4 regions of the Streptomyces sp. NPDC002888 genome follow, and region 1 is predicted to be linked to each of the others. Evidence: riboswitches for the same ligand, from Rfam matches in the RefSeq annotation. Region 1 holds a riboswitch; each other region holds the start of a gene.

Region 1 (2,191 bases):
CGAACTCCAGCCGTGCGGCATCACCAAGGCAACGGGCCTGGCGCTGGCCGCCGAGCACCTGGGCCTGAGCCCGGCGGACACGATCGCTTTCGGGGACATGCCCAATGACATCCCCATGTTCGACTGGGCGGCCCGTGGCGTCGCGATGGCCAACGCCCACCCCGAACTCAAGGCCATGGCCGACGAGGTCACCACGTCGAACGAGGACGACGGCATCGCCGTCGTCCTCGAAAGACTGTTCCCACAGGCCTGACGGGGAGGGGGCTTCCCGCCAGGCCTGACCGGTTGCCTCCCGTCAGGCCTGACCGGTTGCCTCCCGTCAGGCCCGACCGGTGCCTCCCGTCAGGCTCGACCGGGGGTGCTTCCCGCCAGGCCTGACGGGGGAGGGGCCCCCTGCCCGGAATCCGCGAGGGCTACGGGCAGGGGCCCCCTCCCCCGCCAGGCCTGACGGGGGAGGGGACAGGGCGCTCTGATACGCGCCGACTACTAGTACGCGCCGAAGACGTTGTCGATCGAGCCGTAGCGGGCCGCCGCGTAGTTGCAGGCCGCCGTGATGTTCGCGATCGGGTCGTACGGGTCGAACGACGTGCCGGGCACGTGGTAGGCCTGGAACGTCGGGTCGATGACCTGGAGGAGGCCCTTGGACGGGGTGCCGGCGGCCGCGTTGGAGTCCCACAGGTTGATGGCGTCGGGGTTGCCCGAGGACTCACGCATGATGTTGCGGTAGATCCCGTCGTAGGAACCGGGGATGTTCCGCTCGGCCATGATGGCGAGCGACCCGCGGATCCAGCCGTCGAGGTTGTTCGGGTACCCCATGACCGAAGCGCTCGTCACGGTCGGGGTGGCGGCGGAGGCACTGGTCGCGCCGATGAGCGGCAGCGCGAGCACGGCGGCGCCGGTGCCGGCGACGGCGAGGGTGCGAACGAGGCGGGACGTGCGGGTGCGGCGGGGCAGGCCGGCAGCGGGCATGGCGAATTCCTCTCCGTCGCCTGCGAGGTGAGCTGTCGGGTTCGGGCTGGGAGATGCCCGGCCGGCCGCCGAACGGCGACGTGGCTTCACCCCGAGCCGGTCCGGTGCGATGCCCGGCCCGGCGACTTACCTGGGTCCCCCGCTCCTGCCGTACGTGAGTGAGTTCGTCGATGGGTTGCGGCGGGCGGCGGCAGGATTCGGCGTCCGCCCGACAGGCCGGGAACGTATGCGAGAGCACATGTCGGGAACAAGTAGTGGATACACGTCTCGCCCCATTGACCTTGGTCTGAGGCGTATGGGGCACTTGATCCTTTGCGGCTGCCAAGGCTCAACTCGGTGACTGGCAAAGGGGGAAGGTGGCGTGCGGTGAAGTGTCCGAATAAACCCGCACGTGACCCAATTCACTGCGCGCGCATCCTCAGCTCATATGCCACCAAGGGGAATTGAGAAATCAATTGCGGCAAATCGGGCGCAGCGCGTCCATGGCTGGATGACATGAATCCCTGCTCGCGGGTAAGCCGATGAATGTCCCGCCGTATCGGACGATCAAAGACATGCAGTCCGATTTCGTACCGACCGGACGGTATGGAAACTTCCGGCGTCTCCCGCCCGAGCGACGTAGCCGGTGGGAGGGGCGGGGGGCATCAGTGATCGAAAGGTGACCGGATACGCTGACTTGAGTGATGGCAGCGACCTATCGACAAACCATGTAAGCGCCGGTAGACACCAGCAGACAGGAGACCCCTCGTGACCGTCGTCGGGCCGTTCGGGCTGAGCGTGCGGGACCAGGTTCTGGAAGCCGATGTCCAGGCCGGAATGGCGGCCGTCGAGGAAGGTTTGCTCGAAGCCACCAAGAGCGAGGTCCCCTTCATCACGGAAGCCGCGCAGCACCTCGTGCGAGCGGGGGGGAAGCGTTTTCGGCCACTTCTGGTGATGCTCGCGGCGCAGTTCGGTGACCCGTACGCGCCGGGGATCGTGCCGTCGGCGGTGGTCGTGGAGCTGACCCACCTCGCCACGCTGTACCACGACGACGTGATGGACGAGGCCGATGTGCGGCGCGGGGTGGACAGTGCGAACACGCGCTGGGGCAACTCCGTCGCGGTCCTCACCGGCGACTTCCTGTTCGCGCGGGCCTCGCACATCCTGGCCGACCTGGGGCCGGAGGCGGTCCGGGTCCAGGCGGAGGCGTTCGAGCGGCTGGTCACGGGCCAGATCCTGGAGA
Region 2 (2,191 bases), on a different contig from region 1:
ACGACCTCAGGGGTTGATCCCCTTGCTGCGCAGCCAGGCCCCCGGGTCGATGCCCGAGCTGCTGCCGCCCGGGTGGACCTCCAGGTGGAGGTGGGCACCCGTGACGTTGCCGGTGGCGCCGACACGGCCGATGACGTCGCCCGTGGCGACCTTCTGGCCGACGCTGACGCTGATGGAGGACTGGTGCGCGAACCAGAGCTCCGTGCCGTCGTCGAGCGTGAGGATCGTGCGGTAGCCGTAGGAGCCGGCCCAGCCCGCCTCGGTGATGGTGCCGCTGTGGACCGCCTTGATGAGCGTGCCGGTGGGGGCGGCGAAGTCGAGGCCGGTGTGGTAGCCGGAGGACCAGTAGGAGCCGGCCTGACCGAAGGTCGAGGTGATGGTGTACGAGGAGGTCGGGAGCGTGTACTCCTTGGCCAGCTCGGCGAGGCGCTCGGCCTCGGCCTTGCGCTTGGCCTCCTCCTCCACCTTCTTCTTGGCGGCGGCGGCCTTGGCCTTGGCCTCCTGCTCCGCCTTGGCGGCGGCGTCCGAGGCGGCCTTGGCAGCGGCGGCCTCGGCGGCGGCCTGGGCCTTGCTCTCCATCTGGCCCTGCTGCGACTCGGCCTGGGCCATGATGCGGCTGCGCAGCGACTCACCGGCGTCGGCGGCGCTCTGGGTGGTGTCGTCGGTGCTCGTGCCGACGCTGCTGAGGGCGGCCGCGGCGTCCTCAGCGGCTTCCTTGTCGTCCGTCAGGAGCGAGCCGACGGAGGGCAGGTCGGGCATGGAGATGGAGACCGGCGGCTTGCCGGTGTTGGCGCTGGCCATGCCGCCCGCGCCGACGGCGGCGATGACGCCGACGCCCAGGACGGTGGAGCTGCGGGCGAGCCCGCCACGCTGCTTGGCGACGCGGTGCCGGCCACGTACCGGGCGAATGGACTCCGCGGTGGGGTTCCACTCCTCCCAGGGGCCCTCGTCGGTGCGGTAGTCGCCGTAGCCGAAGGTCTCGGTACTGCGGCGGCTCGGCGCGGGGGCCTCGGGGGCAGGCGGGTTGGACGCCACGAAGGCGTACTCCTTTCCTTCCGTGACGCCTACCGGGTTAGCTGACGGGTTCGGAGCGGGAAGGTCTCCTACGCGCGTATACCGGCCGTGAGTCCACGGCGGCATCCACGTGATTCACCCCAAGGTGGTGGTTCCCCGGTTCCCTTGCGGGATTCGGCGCGTGAGCACGGAGCCGTCTCTTGTGACGGCTGGGACGACCGCGCTGCGTTATCGAACGTTAATAGACACGGGGTCAGGTTTCCAAGCTGTTCCGCTTGATCATTAACATTTTTCGCCGTGGACTTACGGCCCATGAACGGCTAAAAACGGGCGAGTTGGCCGCGCGGCTGACCACATACGGTTTCTGACGTTACGTCAGTCGTTATGCGGAGCGGGGCGGATCCCTCACACCCTGTGACGACGGCCACCGGCGCCCCCAGAACACACCGATGGCCGGGATTCGTGAGAATCCCGGCCATCGGCCTTCAGTAGCGGGGACAGGATTTGAACCTGCGACCTCTGGGTTATGAGCCCAGCGAGCTACCGAGCTGCTCCACCCCGCGTCGTTGACTCAAGTGTACGGCATCCGCGGGGTGCGAAGCACCACGGTTTCGCGGTGGGGTCCGAGGCGGTGTGATCACGCTTTCGAGGCGGCGTGATCGCGCTGGTGAGGCGGCCGATTCCGGTGACGGGATGCGGCTGACTCCGGTGACGGGATGCGGCTGACTCCGGTGACGGGTGGTCAGCCGAGCAGGTGGCCGTTGGGGGCCTTGGCCCGCTGCGCGTACTCCGGCAGTACGACGACCTCGGCGCCGCCCGCCACCAGCACGCCCGTGCCGTCGGCGCCCTCGACGAAGGTGTCGGGCTCGCGCCAGGCCGTGACGACCCGCCGTACCCCCGCGTCGAGGACCAGCCGGGCGCAGGGGGCGGGCCGGGAGGCGCGGCGGGCGCACGGTTCGAGGCTGCTGTAGACGGTTGCGGACGCGAGCCTCGGGTCGGCCGGGTCGATCTTCGCGAGGGCCGCCTCCTCCGCGTGCACGACAAGATCCCCGCCCTCCCGGGAATGCCCTCGCGCCAGTTCCGTCCCGTCGGCCGCCACGACCACCGCGCCCACACTGAACGCGGTCTCCGACGGCGGACACAGCGCCGCGAGCTCGCAGGCGAGGGCGAGCCAGTG
Region 3 (2,191 bases), on a different contig from region 1:
CGCGTGGTCGTCACGGGAAACGGCTCCTTCTCGGGGTGAAGTGCGGGATGGAAAGCGCTTGCCATCTGACGGGGATCACTGTCTCCCGGCTCCGCCCTCGCTGTCGACACTCCTGGAACCCCTGCCACAGAACCGCAACGCGGCGATCATGAGCGAGCGAGTCCGGACACACCGAAGGCCGGACCCGGGGATCGGGGTCCGGCCTTCGGCAGCGTGTCAGGCAGGGGTGTGGTGCGGGGGTGCGGTGCTCCGTCAGCCGACGGTGACGCCGTGCGAGCGGAGGTAGGCGACCGGGTCCACGTCCGAGCCGTAGTCCGGGGTGGTCCGGATCTCGAAGTGCAGGTGCGGTCCGGTCACGTTGCCGGTCGCGCCGGAGAGGCCGACCTGCTGACCCTCGGTCACGGTCTGACCGGCGGAGACGGAGAGCGAGGACAGGTGGCCGTACTGGGCGTAGTAACCGTCGCCCAGCTTGATGACGACCTGGTTGCCGTACGCGCCGCCCCAGCCCGCGGAGACGACCGTGCCCGCGGCCACGGCCTTGAGGGACGTGCCGGTCGGGACGACGAAGTCGACGCCGGTGTGGTAGCCGCTGGACCACATGCTGCCCGCCATGTGGTACGGGGTGCCGATGGTGGCGCCTGCCACGGGGAGGGTGTAACCGCTGCCGGTGGAGGTGTCGTTGGACTGGGTGGCCGTCGTGGTCTTCGCGGCGGAGGACTTCGAGGACGTGGAGGTCTTCGAGGAGGCCGAGGGCTTGGACGCCTTCGACTCCGAGGAGGACGGCTTGCCGGTGCTCGTCGCGGCCTTCTTGCCTATGGAGAGCTTCAGGCCGGGGTGGATGAGCGACGGGTCGGAGCCGATGGCCTCGCGGTTGTCGGCGTAGAGCTTCTTCCAGCCACCGCTGAGGTGCTGGGCCTCGGCGATCTTCGAGAGGTAGTCGCCGGACTTCACGGTGTAGGTCCGCGCGCTCGCGTTGTCCGCGGCGGTCTTCTTCTCGGCGGCCTTCTTCTCCACCACCGGAGCGGACTGAACGGCCTTTTCGGGAGCGGACTGGGAAGGAGCGGCGTGGGCGCCGGTGGCCCCGAGAAGGGGGAGGGCGAGCGCTGCGCCACCGGTTCCGGCGACGGCGATGGAGCGGGTGAAACGTTGGGTCTTCGGGCGGCGGTGCTTACCCTTCGCGGGCATGGCGAATTCCTCTCCGGCGCCTGCGAGGTGAGCTGTCGGGTGCGAGCTGGAGATGCCCGGCCGCGCCGAGGCGCGGCTTAACCCCAAGCCGTTCCGGGAACCGGAACAGGCGGTCTTACCTGTGGGTCCCCCGCTCCTGCCGTGCACGGGTCAGTGGGTGCGGTTCTCCGGCGGCGGCAGGATTGGGCGTCCGTCCGGATTGGTGTGGAACGTAAGCGACCAGGACGCGAAGGGACAAGCAGAGGGTTGCGTGGCAATGCGCTTTTCGTGATCCGCCGCGAGAATCCCCGGTGACACTCCGTGTAATACGAAGGCACCGTTTTTCGTGAAAGCCCTTGAAAACCACCTGAATTACGTGGACATGACGGGCGACGCACGGTCACGGATATGACGCTAATCACGTGACGTCGCTCCAGACCCTTTTCTTTCAGAGCGAATTGGAATTAACCCTGCAATTCGGACAGAACTCTCAGATGCGGCGCAGCCGGAGAACTGCCGCATCCAGGTCACCCCGCAGTCCGGTGCGCAGCCCGTGGTGCAACAGCACGGCACCTCGATGAATTTCGCCCGTTTCGAGGCATTCGTACGAGGCTGTCGGGTCGAGCCCGCGCAGCCGCAGCGCCGGCACCGGCTCGCCGTGATGCTGCGCCTGCAGCCAGGCCAGGACGACGGACTCGTCCCCGCGGACGTACTGCACGGCACTGAGTCCGCCCCGCGGGGGCCGTAGCCGGTAAAGGTCCCCGTGCTGCACCAGCGGACGGATCTTCTTGTAGAGCTCCACCCACTCCCGGGCCTCGGCGAGTTCGTCCTCGGTCCACTGGGCGAGGTCGCCGCCGACTCCGAGGACGCCCGCCATGGCACTGACGAACCGGAAGCGCAGGGAGCTGACCCGGCCGTTGAGCTGAGTGTTGGGGCTGTCGGTGACCCAGGCGGCCATGACCCGCGCGGGGTGGATCTGGCTGAAGCCGTGCTGGATGGCGAGCCGGTCGAGGGGGTCGGTGTTGTC
Region 4 (2,191 bases), on a different contig from region 1:
AGCCGCAAGGCCTCGCGCACCGCGCCCGGCGCGAGGTGAGCCACCGATGCTGCCTCCGGAGCTGCCACCGCTGCCCGCCCTCACACGTGCCGAGGGCGAGTTGATCGACCGTTACCTGGACGTTGTAGACCTTCTCGGCCGAATCAACCCGGCGCATCACGGGGACACGTACCGTGGTCTACGCGCAGCACAGGCGCTCGTCGCCAAGGCGACGGCGCTCAGGGACGCACTGGCGCTCATGCACCAGCGGGGTGAGACCGAGCTGCACGCTCCAACGCTGGCGCGTGCGCTGCGTGTCCTTGACGGGGAGCGTCGTACGGCGCGCGTCACGATGCCGCCGCTCTCCGACAGTTGACTCACCGGTGTCCGGTCCGGACGCGCGGCCTCCTCGACGGGACGTCCGGATCCGGATCCAAACCGACCGAATGAAGTACCCCTGTTCGGAGTAGAAGCACGTCCTTTTACGGGACCGCCCGAGTTGCGCAACGCGCGTAGCGTCAGGCGGGGCTGAGAGCCTTTCATGCTGGTCCGAGGCCCCGTCATGACCTGGACACTCACTCGAACATCGCACTGTCCACCCGAACGGGTGAGTGGTGAGTAACGCCACAAACCCCCGATTCCGTTGGGTATTTCGGACACTCGTGAGTGAAGATCCGTGACTGACGACAAGCCCCCGCCACAACGGCGGGGCGATCCGGACGGACGCCGAGTCCTGCCGCCGCCCGGATGACTGGTCGACAGGAGTGCATCGGCAGGAGTGGAGGACCCAAGCAAGACGGGTCGCCGGAACGGTCACGCCATGACCGGGTCGAGCAGCCCTTGGGGTGAAGCCGCGGCAACGCGGCCGGGCCACTTCGCCAGCCCGAATCCGACAGGTCATCCTTCACAGGCGGTTGACGAAGGGTTGCGCATGACTGCGCTCAATCGTGTCCCGTCGCTGATGGCCCGGGCCGGCACGGCCTCGGCCCTGACCATCGCCGCCGTTGGCGGCTCGCTCGTGGTCCCCGGCTTCGCCTCCGACGCCGCGGCCGCCACACCTGCGACGAAGGCGCTCCAGATCGCTGCGTCCAAGAAGGGCTCGCCGTACAAGTACGGGGCCACGGGCCCCAAGAGGTTCGACTGCTCGGGCCTCACGCTGTACGCGTTCAAGAAGGCGGGCAAGAAGCTCCCCCGGACGGCGGCCCAGCAGTACAACAAGACCCGGCACATCTCCGTGAAGAGCCGCAAGGCCGGGGACCTTGTGTTCTTCCACTCGGGTTCCTCCAGCTCCAGCGTCTACCACGTGGGCATCTACGCCGGGAAGGGGAAGATCTGGCACGCCCCGAAGACCGGGGACGTGGTGAAGCTGCAGAAGCTCTGGACGAAGAGCGTCTGGTACGGCCGGGTCAAGTGACCCTCCCGGGGGCGGTGCCGGCGTCCTGACACGCCGGCAGCGGTCCTCGGCCCGGTCCGACGGCTCCCAGGGCTCCACGAGGCGCCCTGGGCCGTCGGCGCGACGTGCGGCACGCCGCACTCAGGTGTAGAAGTGGATGCAGACGAACCGGACGCCCTCGTAGGCCCTGGGTCACTGCTCCTGCTGCCCCACCGTTGTCACCGGCTCGGCCGGCACGGTCCAGGGCAGTTCGATGGAGACCGTCTTGCCGCCCTCCCGGGTCGGCCGGACTCTCAGCTTGCCGCCGCACTCCGCGGTCAGCCAGCGGATGATCACCATGCCGCGGCCGTTGTCCTGCTGCACGGCGGCGGGCAGCCGTTTGGGGAACCGGGGATGGCTGTCGGTGACACCGATGGACACCCGTTCGTCTCGGTCCAGGCGGAGGTCCACCGTGAAGGTGGGGGACTGCCCGAAGGTGTGCTGTACGGCGTTGGTGGCGAGCTCGGAGACGATGAGCCGGATGGTGTCGGACAGCTCCGAGTCCTCCGGCAGGCCCCACTCCGCGAGGGTGCCGACCACGAAGGTCCGGGCCGCGGAGACCGAGGCGGGATCGCTCGGCAGAGTGACGGATGCTTCCAGAAGGTCTGCCATGGCGAAGTCGTCCCTTTCCCCCGGGACCGCGAGTCCGACACGGAGCGGATGATTCGAGTACGGTCCCGGACTGGTGCTTCGTCGCCAGAGTGCCATTACCGCACCCCTCACGGGTGGCGATCCACCAAGATGTGCATATATCTGTCGCTCGAAGTGGTGAACTCTGCG

The links. A riboswitch is a leader RNA that binds a small molecule or an ion and turns the genes downstream of it on or off. The one in region 1 is predicted to bind cyclic di-AMP.
Region 2: it holds a riboswitch for cyclic di-AMP, as region 1 does, so the genes downstream of both, ACFYWX_RS42815 (M23 family metallopeptidase) here and ACFYWX_RS27825 (transglycosylase SLT domain-containing protein) in region 1, are expected to answer to the same signal.
Region 3: it holds a riboswitch for cyclic di-AMP, as region 1 does, so the genes downstream of both, ACFYWX_RS26680 (peptidoglycan DD-metalloendopeptidase family protein) here and ACFYWX_RS27825 (transglycosylase SLT domain-containing protein) in region 1, are expected to answer to the same signal.
Region 4: it holds a riboswitch for cyclic di-AMP, as region 1 does, so the genes downstream of both, ACFYWX_RS23975 (C40 family peptidase) here and ACFYWX_RS27825 (transglycosylase SLT domain-containing protein) in region 1, are expected to answer to the same signal.

Annotation. Positions count from the first base shown of each region.
Region 1 is NZ_JBIAPU010000018.1:90,739-92,929, reverse strand. It holds gene ACFYWX_RS27830 (HAD family hydrolase) at 1-253, shown strand, start outside; gene ACFYWX_RS27825 (transglycosylase SLT domain-containing protein) at 487-969, opposite strand; cyclic di-AMP (ydaO/yuaA leader) riboswitch at 974-1,149, opposite strand; gene ACFYWX_RS27820 (polyprenyl synthetase family protein) at 1,717-2,191, shown strand, end outside.
Region 2 is NZ_JBIAPU010000040.1:22,050-24,240, forward strand. It holds gene ACFYWX_RS42815 (M23 family metallopeptidase) at 7-1,035, opposite strand; cyclic di-AMP (ydaO/yuaA leader) riboswitch at 1,047-1,204, opposite strand; tRNA gene ACFYWX_RS42820 (tRNA-Met) at 1,504-1,577, opposite strand; gene ACFYWX_RS42825 (dihydrofolate reductase family protein) at 1,757-2,191, opposite strand, start outside.
Region 3 is NZ_JBIAPU010000017.1:86,597-88,787, forward strand. It holds gene ACFYWX_RS26675 (DUF6250 domain-containing protein) at 1-14, opposite strand, end outside; gene ACFYWX_RS26680 (peptidoglycan DD-metalloendopeptidase family protein) at 253-1,185, opposite strand; cyclic di-AMP (ydaO/yuaA leader) riboswitch at 1,190-1,351, opposite strand; gene ACFYWX_RS26685 (alpha-galactosidase) at 1,655-2,191, opposite strand, start outside.
Region 4 is NZ_JBIAPU010000015.1:20,556-22,746, forward strand. It holds gene ACFYWX_RS23965 (ATP-dependent Clp protease proteolytic subunit) at 1-39, shown strand, start outside; gene ACFYWX_RS23970 (hypothetical protein) at 47-355, shown strand; cyclic di-AMP (ydaO/yuaA leader) riboswitch at 694-907, shown strand; gene ACFYWX_RS23975 (C40 family peptidase) at 911-1,393, shown strand; gene ACFYWX_RS23980 (ATP-binding protein) at 1,565-2,023, opposite strand.